2 regions of the Clostridium carnis genome follow, and region 1 is predicted to be linked to the other one. Evidence: predicted binding sites of a transcription regulator. Region 1 holds the regulator's gene; the other holds the start of a gene.

Evidence for each region. The regulator Rex, encoded in region 1, represses fermentation and respiration genes when NADH is low (regulators of the CRP and FNR family bind a similar motif). The targets are predictions, from matches to a motif close to ATTGTTAANNNNTTAACAAT.
Region 2: a site for Rex is predicted at 2,628-2,647, ahead of adhE (bifunctional acetaldehyde-CoA/alcohol dehydrogenase). Genes of this name have one in related genera too.

What each region holds. Positions count from the first base shown of each region.
Region 1 covers NZ_BAAHYS010000001.1:1,698,922-1,704,305, reverse strand. Annotated here, with positions in the region: gene ACYQ1T_RS08135 (acyl-CoA dehydrogenase) at 1-999, opposite strand, end outside; gene ACYQ1T_RS08130 (short-chain-enoyl-CoA hydratase) at 1,078-1,860, opposite strand; gene ACYQ1T_RS08125 (redox-sensing transcriptional repressor Rex) at 2,047-2,685, opposite strand; gene ACYQ1T_RS08120 (manganese efflux pump MntP) at 2,813-3,406, opposite strand; gene ACYQ1T_RS08115 (heavy metal translocating P-type ATPase) at 3,767-5,384, opposite strand, start outside.
Region 2 covers NZ_BAAHYS010000001.1:2,590,905-2,596,288, forward strand. Annotated here, with positions in the region: gene accD (acetyl-CoA carboxylase, carboxyltransferase subunit beta) at 1-818, shown strand, start outside; gene ACYQ1T_RS12505 (acetyl-CoA carboxylase carboxyltransferase subunit alpha) at 811-1,623, shown strand; gene ACYQ1T_RS12510 (HutP family protein) at 1,747-2,160, shown strand; gene adhE (bifunctional acetaldehyde-CoA/alcohol dehydrogenase) at 2,745-5,375, shown strand.

The DNA of each region.
Region 1 (5,384 bases):
TTTAGTTGTAACTTCCATAGCTACTTCAGCAGCGTAAAGTTTAGCTCTTGCTGCATCTACTGAATAAGGCATTTTAGCTTCTTTTAAGCATGCTGCTTTATAAACTAAATGTCTTGCAGCTTCAATTTTAGTATCCATTTCTGCTATCATCCATTGTAAACCTTGGAATGCAGCAATTGGTCTACCAAATTGTTTTCTTTCTTTCATATAAGCTACAGCTTCTTCAAAAGCACCTTCTGCTATTCCTAATGCTTGTGCTGCTATACCAATTCTTCCTCCATCTAGAGTCTTCATTGCTATACCGAAGCCTTTACCTTCTTGTCCAATTAAATTTTCTTTTGGAACTATACAATTAACCATAACTAATTCTGTTGTAGAAGATGCTCTTATTCCAAGCTTTTCTTCTTTCTTTCCTATAGAGAAACCTGGGAAGTCTTTCTCAACTATAAATGCTGAAATTCCCTTTGTTCCTTTACTCTTATCTGTCATAGCAAATATAATAAATGTTTCAGCAACTCCACCATTTGTAATAAATATCTTTGATCCATTTAATACATAGTGATCATCTTCTAAAACTGCAACTGTTTGTTGTCCAGCTGCATCTGTACCTGCGCCTGGTTCAGTTAAACCAAAAGCACCTAGCTTTTTACCAGTTGCAAGGTCTTTTAGATATTTTCCTTTTTGAGTTGGATTACCAAATTGTTCAATAAGCGAAGCACAAAGTGAAGTATGTGCTGATACTATAACACCTGTTGTACCACAAACTTTTGATAATTCTTCAACAGCTAATATATAAGAAAGAGTGTCTCCACCAGCTCCACCATATTCTTTTGAAAATGGAATACCAAGCATACCTAGTTTAGCCATTTTTTGAACGTTTTCCATTGGAAATCTTTCTGTTTCATCGATTTCTGCTGCAATTGGTTTTACTTCGTTTACTGCGAATTCTCTAACCATTTGTCTTACTAATTCTTGCTCTCTAGTTAATTGGAAATTCATTTAATTTTACCTCCCTATGTTTACACCTTTTTAATTCACCAAAATATTTGACTATTTATTTTTTAATGATAATTCTGACTATTTATTTTGGAAACTTTTTTCTCTTCTTTCAATAAAAGCACTCATTCCTTCTTTTTGGTCTTCTGTTAAGAAACACTTCCCAAAATCTTCTGCTTCTATAACGATTGCAGTATCTATATCTACTTGCATTCCTCTATTTATTGCATCCTTACAAAGTTTAACTGCTATTGGTGCATTTGCAATTATCATGCCTGCCATTTTCTTTGCTTCTTCCATTAAACTTTCTAAAGGTACTACCTTATTTACTAATCCCACTCTTAAAGCTTCATCTGCTTTAATTATTGCTCCTGTGTAAATCATTTCCTTAGCTTTTCCTTGTCCAACTAATCTTGGTAATCTTTGAGTCCCACCAAAACCAGGAGTAATTCCAAGCCCTGCTTCAGGTTGTCCAAATTTAGCCTTTTCTGAAGCTATTCTTATATCACAAGCCATTGCTATTTCACATCCACCACCTAGTGCAAATCCTGATATAGCTGCTATTACTGGCTTATCTAAATTTTCTAATCTTCTGAAAACTTTATTTCCAAGAAGTCCAAATTCTTTTCCTTGTTCTTCATTTAAATCTTTCATCTCAGCAATATCTGCACCAGCAACAAATGATTTTTCACCAGCTCCTGTTAAAATTACGCAGTAAATATCTTTATCACTTTCTAGATCTGTTAAAATTGTATTTAAATCTACAAGTGTTTCTGAGTTTAATGCATTTAATGCCTTAGGTCTATTGATTGTAACAATAGCTAAATTCCCCTCTTTTTCAAGAATTACATTTTTTAATTCCATGTAAAATCCTCCCTTTACCCAACTTTTATATTTAAAGTTAATTTACTGACCATAAAATTGTTATAAGATTAACAATTAAATAAAAAAAATAATTGAAGCCTTAACTTCAATTATAATTATAAACCTTGAATTTTTCTTTTGCAATAACTATTTCTATAATAAGATAACTTTTACAATATTATGAATCTACTCTTTATCACCTTTATGTAATAAATATATTAGAGTTAATAAACTTTCTGATAAATGTACATTTTCTACTATAACATCTTCTGGAACTACTAAATCAACAGGTGCAAAATTCCAAATACCATTTACTCCACCTTCAACTAAGACATCACATACCTTTTGCGCATTAATTCTAGGCACACAAATCATTCCTACGTCTATATTATTTTCTTGTAAATATACACTTAATCCATCTATATCTTCTATCTCTATATCTCTAATTTTCATTCCAATTAATTTAGGATTAGCGTCAAAAATCGCTTCTACTGTTAACCCTAACTTAGAAAATCTACTATAGTTTGCAATTGCCTGACCTATATTACCAGCACCTATGATTATACCTTTATAATCTTTATTAAGACCTAAAATTAGACTTATTTGATTAAATAAATCTTTAACATTATATCCATAACCTTGCTGTCCAAAATCACCAAAACAATTTAAATCTTGACGTATTTGAGATGCTGTAAATCCTATTTTTTCACCTAATTCTTTGGATGAAATTCTATCAACGTCATTTCTCATTAATTCTTGTAGATATCTATGATATTTTGGTAATCTCTTTATTACAGCCATAGAAATATTTTTTTTCTTTTCCATACTGTGTATCTCCTAACCAAATTTATTTTTAATAGTATAACCGTATTAACAAATAATACTATTATATACTTTATTTATATTTTATATTGTAACACCTTTATACAATTTTTAAAACTATTTGAGTTATCTATTTAACAAAGTTTATTATTTTATCTATAATTCCTGTATGCTCTAATAAAATTTTTGCCCCTATGCATATTAATATTATTCCACCAACTACTTCCGCTTTCCCTTGAAGTAAATTTCCACATATTTTTCCTAAATATACCCCTAATATGCATATTATCATTGTAACTACTCCAATTATTAATGCGGATGTAATTATATTTGCATTTAAAGCTCCAAGACTTACTCCAATTGCTAGTGCATCTATGCTTGTAGCTATAGATAATATAAACATTCTTTTATTTGAAAAATCTACTTCATTTTCTGATTCTTCATCATTAGATTTTAATCCTTCATAAGCCATTTTTCCTCCTATAATTCCTAAAAGTAAAAATGCTATCCAGTGATCAAAGCCTTCTATATACTGTTTAAAGTTATTTCCTAAAAACCACCCTATTACTGGCATAACCCCTTGTGCTATACCAAAAAATATACCTGACTTAATTGCTAAATAAGTCTTTTTATCTTTAGTTACTTTAAGTCCAGTTGTTAACGATACTGCAAAAGCATCCATTGCTAATCCTATCGCTATTAAAAGAATACTTATTAAGTTCATACTTTGCCTCCATAGTCATAAAAATACATTTATCTATTTAAAATTCCATATTACCCCTTTATCTTTTGTAAAAATCTTAATTATATTATTAATTAATTAAAAAATTTTCAAAAAAATTAATTTATCATTATAAAAATAAGACTTATGTATAACGCAGCAGATTCGTTATACATAAGTCTCTAAATTTATACAAACCACCTATAAACCTAGTATTTATAGGGTTTGTAATCAAGATCAATGATCTTGTATGCTTCCCTTATGCCTGAAATGTTCTCAACCTAATTCATTATATTTAAAATGATGAAATTTGTCAACAACATTAAAATAATAATTTTTCCTCTTTAAATATCACTCTAATTGCTACTTTAAACATCTAGTAGAATTCAATACTGCTATAACAGTAACTCCAACATCTGCAAAAACAGCTTCCCACATATTTGCCATACCTAAAGCACCAAGAATTAAGACTAAAACCTTTATTCCCAATGAAAAAATAATATTTTGCCATAATATTTTATTTGTTTTTCTTCCTATTTCTATTGCATCTACTAATGCTTCTGGATTATCTTTCATTAAAACTACATTTGCTGCTTCTATAGCTGCATCTGAACCAATACCACCCATTGCAACTCCGATATCTGCTCTTGCTAATACTGGTGCATCATTTATTCCATCCCCTACAAATATGACCTTGCCCTTTTGTGATTTTTTATTTATTAAATCTTCAATTTTTTCTACTTTATCTGCTGGTAATAGCTCAGAATAAACTTCATCTATACCTATTATATTTTTAACTTTTTCTGCAACCTTTTTATTATCACCTGTTAGCATTACAGTTTTAGACACCCCTATATCTCTTAGTTGTTTTATTGCAGATTTAGAACTCTCTTTAATTTCATCAGAAATTACTATATTTCCTTTATATTTTCCATTTATAGCTATATGAATAATTGTTCCTATAGACTCCTTATTTTCATAAGAAATATTGAACCTTTCCATTAACTTATAATTACCTAAAAGAACTTCATTACCATTGATATTAACTTTAATTCCATGACCAGATATTTCTTCATAATTATTTATTTCATCTTTATTTATATCTTTTCCATATTCCTTAACTATTGATTGTGCTATAGGATGATTAGATAAACTTTCTCCAAATGCTGCTATTTTTAATAGTTCATCTTTTTCAATATTTAAATTATTTATTTCAGTTACTTTAAATACACCTTTAGTTAAAGTTCCTGTTTTATCAAAAACTATAACTTCAACATCTTTTAATGCTTCTAAATAATTTCCACCCTTAACTAAAATTCCTTTTTTAGATGCCCCGCCAATTCCTGCAAACAACCCTAATGGAATAGATACAACTAATGCACAAGGACAAGATACAACTAAGAAAATAAGAGCTCTATATATCCAATCTGAAAATACTGCATCTTTTATTAATAATGGTGGTAATATTGCTAAAGCTAATGCTGAAATTACTACAATAGGAGTATAAATTTTAGAGAACTTTGTAATAAACTTTTCTGTTGGTGCTTTTTTACTTGAGGCATTTTCTACAAGCTCTAAAATTCTTGCAACAGTAGATTCTCCAAATACCTTAGTCACCTTTACTTTTAAAACACCACTTGTATTTATAAATCCGGATAATATTTCATCATTTTCTAAAACTTCTCTTGGAACTGATTCTCCTGTTAGGGCCGAAGTATCAACAAAACTTTTCCCTTCTACTATTATTCCATCTAGCGGAACCCTTTCACCTGGTTTTATTAAAATAATATCATCTATTGAAACTATTTCTGGTGATACCTTTTCTTCTTTGTCTCCCTTTAATAAATTTGCATAATCAGCTCTTATATCCATAAGTGATGATATAGAATTTCTTGAACGATTTACCGCATATGATTGGAACATTTCACCTACTTCATAGAACAACATAACTGCTACACCTTCAGGGAATTCTCCTATAAAA
Region 2 (5,384 bases), 890 kb from region 1:
TTACTAAATTAGAAGAAGTAAAACCTAATATACCTTCAGGTATGTGGAGTAAATGTGAAAGCTGTGGAAGTATATTATATACTGAAGATTTAAACTCAAACCTTCATGTTTGCAATAGATGTAATTTTCATTTTAGAATTGGAGCTAAAGAACGAATAAGACAATTTTGTGATAAAGATACTTTTAATGAACTTTTTAAAGAGATAAAAACACAAAATCCATTAAATTTTAAGGGGTATGAAGAAAAGATAAAAAGTTATAAAGAAAGCTCAGGAAATGATGAAGCGGTAGTTGTAGGTATATGTAAACTAAATGGTTTAAAGATAGCACTAGGGGTTATGGATAGTTATTTTATGATGGGAAGTATGGGCACAGTAGTTGGAGAGAAAATTACAAGACTAGTTGAATATGCAACTAAAAATAAACTTCCTTTAATTATTTTTACAACTTCAGGTGGAGCCAGAATGCAGGAAGGAATATTTTCTTTAATGCAAATGGCAAAAATTTCAGCTGCATTAGCAAAGCATAGTGAAAAAGGATTACTTTATATTACTGTATTAACAAATCCAACAACAGGTGGAGTAACGGCAAGCTTTGCTATGGAAGGTGATATAACTTTAAGTGAACCTAGTGCATTAATTGGATTTGCAGGAAGAAGAGTTATTGAAAATACAATAAAAGAAAAATTACCAAATGATTTTCAAAAAGCAGAGTTTTTACTTAAAAAGGGATTTATAGATGATATAGTTCATAGAAAAGAATTAAAGAAAAAGATATATATAATATTAAGTCTTCACGGGGTGATTGAGGATGAATAAGGATATAATAAAAGATATTAATTCATGGGATAAAGTAAATATAGCAAGACATAAAGATAGACCAAATGGAAAATATTATATAGAAAAGATATTTAGTAATTTTATAGAGTTACATGGAGATAGAAATTTTGGTGATGATAAGGCAATAATAGGAGGAATAGCTTCAATTAATGGAATAAATGTAACTGTTATTGCAATAACAAAAGGAGAAAACACAAAGGAAAATATAGAGAGAAACTTTGGGATGCCTAATCCAGAAGGTTATAGAAAAGCATTAAGGCTTATGAAACAAGCAGAAAAATTTAATAGGCCAGTTATATGTTTTATAGATACTCCAGGTGCATTTTGTGGAATAGGAGCTGAAGAAAGAGGTCAAGGTCAGGCGATTGCACAAAATTTAATGGAAATGAGTAGATTAAAAACACCCATTATATCAATAATAATAGGTGAAGGTGGAAGTGGTGGAGCATTAGGTTTAGCAGTGGGAGATAGAATTTTAATGTTAGAACATTCAATTTATTCAATTTTATCTCCAGAAGGTTTTGCATCAATATTATGGAAAGATGGAAGCAAAGCAAAGGAAGCTTCAGAAGTTATGAAAATAACAGCTCAAGATTTAAAGGAATTTAATATTATAGATAAAATTATTAGAGAGCCAAGAGGTGGAGCTCATAGGCATAAAATTAGAATGGCTATAGGAATAAAAAAAGAAATATTAGATTTATTGAAAGAGCTTGAAAATATAGATAAAGATACTTTATTAGAAGAAAGATATAATAAATTTAGGAATATGGGAAATTTTTAATGTATAGTATAATTAAAAATTAGATTTTAATAAAGTACTCCCTTTTTTATATATATAAATTGTTATAGATGAAAAAATATGATATTATTAAAAAAACATAAAATAGAAAAAGGGGGGGCATCATTGGGAAAGTGTAGTTTGGAAGTTGCACAATATGCAATAAAGATGGCTATTTCTTCCAGAGAAGAAGAAGAAGATTTAAAAAGAGAGTTTAAAAAGCTTGGAATATTAGCTACAGCAGTAAATATTGGTGGTAACATAAATGAATCTACATCTAAAATCTTAGAAAGAGCGTTAGTGGCTTCAAAAAGAAATAACGTTATAAGAGAAGAACACTTACATGAAGGTGGAGTTATTGGAGCAACAAGAGATGCCTTGATGCAAGTATGGAATAGAGCTAGTGGTCAAAATGTTGGTGGGAAAATAGGTATAGCTAGGAGTGGAGAACATTTAAGCGTTTGTATTTTTTTAAGTGTTGGTTTATTACATTTAGATGAGGTTGTAATAGGAATTGGACATAGAGCTGTTCCAAACTAAATAAATTAAAGAAAAATAAGCTATTTGCATTTGCAAATAGCTTATTTTTACATATTTTTTAATATTATTAACCTTTATAAAAAGAGTTTCTATATTAAAGATTATTTTACAAATGAATATAATTTACATTAAAAAATATAATAGCTAAAACAATTGAAATTTTACATAATTTTATATTTATATAAAAAAACGGTTAAGATTGTTATATTAATAACGAAGTTTTAACACTATATTCTAAAATGTCATAAAGTTAAAGAAATTTTAATGGAATTTACAATTTGTAGAAAATGTTAAATCGCATTAATAATAATAAAATAAAAATATAAAAAAAATAAGAATAATAATAAATTTTAAGGTAAAAATAGATATAAATGTTGAAAAAGAATAAGAAATTTAATAAGAAATATAGGGTGTAAGGGAGTGTTTTAGAAAAAAAGAAAATAATAGAAAAAAATAAAAGAAAAAAGATTGACAAAAAATAAACAATGTAATAAAATAAATTTGTAATCAGTTATGAGAACAAAATAAATTTTCAAATAATATTGAAAAAACTAAAATTAATATATATTGTAGGGGGAATAACAATGGCAGTAACAAATGCACAAGAGTTAACTCAAAGAATTAAGGAATTAAGAGCAGCACAAAAGGTGTTTGCTACATACACACAAGAACAAGTAGATGAAATATTCAGACAAGCAGCAATGGCGGCGAACGATAACAGAATTAAGCTTGCTAAAATGGCTGTAGCAGAAAGTGGAATGGGAATAGTAGAAGATAAAGTTATAAAAAACCATTTTGCAGCAGAATATATTTATAATCAATATAAAGATATGAAAACATGTGGAATTATAGAAGAGGATCATACATATGGTATAACTAAAGTTGCTGAACCAATAGGAGTTATATCTGCCATAGTTCCAACTACAAATCCAACATCAACAGCTATATTTAAAACTTTAATAGCTTTAAAAACAAGAAATGCTATAATAATATCACCTCATCCAAGAGCTAAAAATGCTACAATTGAAGCAGCTAGAATAGTTTTAGATGCAGCAGTTAAAGCTGGAGCTCCAGAAGGAATAATAGGTTGGATTGATGAACCATCAGTAGAATTATCTCAAAATGTTATGAGAGAATCAGATATAATTCTTGCAACAGGTGGCCCAGCCATGGTTAAGTCAGCTTATTCATCAGGAAGACCAGCTTTAGGAGTTGGAGCAGGAAATACTCCAGCAATTATCGATGAAACAGCTCATATAAAAATGGCTGTAAACTCAATACTTCTTTCAAAGACTTTTGATAATGGTGTTATATGTGCATCAGAACAAAGTATATTAGTTATGGATGAGATATATGATGAAGTTAAAAAAGAATTAGCTGCAAGAGGAGCATATATCTTAAAAGGTGAAGAAATAGATAAAGTTAGAAAGATAATATTAAATGAAAAAGGTGGCTTAAATGCTAATATGGTTGGTCAATCAGCTTATAAAATTGCTGAAATGGCAGGAGTTAATGTTCCAACAACAGCTAAGGTGTTAGTAGGAGAAGTTGAATCAGTAGAATTAGAAGAACCGTTCTCACATGAAAAGTTATCACCAGTTTTAGCAATGTATAGAGTTAAGTCATTTGATGAAGCTTTAACAAAAGCTTGTAGATTAATAGAATTAGGTGGTATGGGTCATACTTCAGTATTCTATACTGATCAAATAAAATCAAGAGATAGAATTGAAGCTTTTGGAGCAGCAATGAAAACTGCTAGAACTCTTATAAATATGCCAGCATCTCAAGGAGCTATTGGAGACGTATTTAACTTTAGATTAGCACCATCATTAACTTTAGGTTGTGGATCATGGGGAGGAAACTCAGTTTCAGAAAATGTTGGTCCTAAACACTTAATAAATGTTAAGAGTGTAGCTGAGAGGAGAGAAAATATGCTTTGGTTTAGAGTTCCAGAAAAAACTTACTTTAAATATGGTTGTTTACCAGTAGCTCTTCAAGAATTACATGAAATGGGTAAAAAGAAAGTATTTATAGTAACAGATAAAGTATTGTTTGAATTAGGATATACAAATAAAATTACTGATGTATTAGAAAGATATGGAATACAATATAAAATATTCTCAGATGTTGAACCAGATCCAACATTAAAGACAGCTAAGGCTGGAGCAAAAGAAATGTTAGCATTTAACCCAGACGTAGTATTATCACTTGGTGGTGGATCAGCAATGGATGCTGCTAAGATTATGTGGGTTATGTATGAACATCCAGAAGTTAGATTTGAAGATTTAGCTATGAGATTTATGGATATAAGAAAGAGAGTTTATAGATTCCCAACAATGGGTGATAAAGCTATGATGGTTGCAGTAGCTACTTCAGCTGGTACAGGATCAGAAGTTACTCCATTTGCAGTTATTACAGATGAACAAACAGGAGTTAAGTATCCACTTGCAGATTATGAACTAACTCCAGATATGGCTATAGTTGATGCAGAACTTATGATGACTTCTCCTAAGGGATTAACAGCTTGTGCTGGTATAGACGTATTAGTTCATGCTATAGAAGCTTATGTATCAATAATGGCATCAGAATATACTAATGGATTATCATTAGAAGCTATTAGATTAGTATTTAAATATTTACCAGATGCATATAATGAAGGAACTACTAATGTTAAGGCAAGAGAAAAAATGGCCCATGCTTCATGTATGGCAGGTATGGCATTCTCAAATGCATTCTTAGGAATTTGTCACTCAATGGCTCATAAGTTAGGTGCATTCCATCACTTACCACATGGTATGGCTAACTCATTATTAATAAATGAAGTTATTAAGTTTAATGCAGAAGATGCACCAACTAAACAAGCAGCATTTGCACAATACAAATATCCAAATGCGGCATGGAGATATGCTAGAATTGCAGATTATCTTCAATTAGGAGGAAATACTGAGGCTGAAAAAGTTCAATTATTAGTTAAGGAAATTGAAAAGTTACAAGCTAAAGTTGGAATGCCTAAGACTATTAAAGAGGCAGGAGTAAGCGAACAAAGTTTCTATGCAAATATGGAAGAAATGGTTGAGCAAGCATTTGACGATCAATGTACAGGTGCTAACCCAAGATATCCATTAATGAGTGAACTTAAGCAATTATACGTAAATGCTTATGAAGGTCCAAAGGCTCCAGCAAAAGAAACAAAAAAAGATAATAAGAAAAAGTAATATAAGATT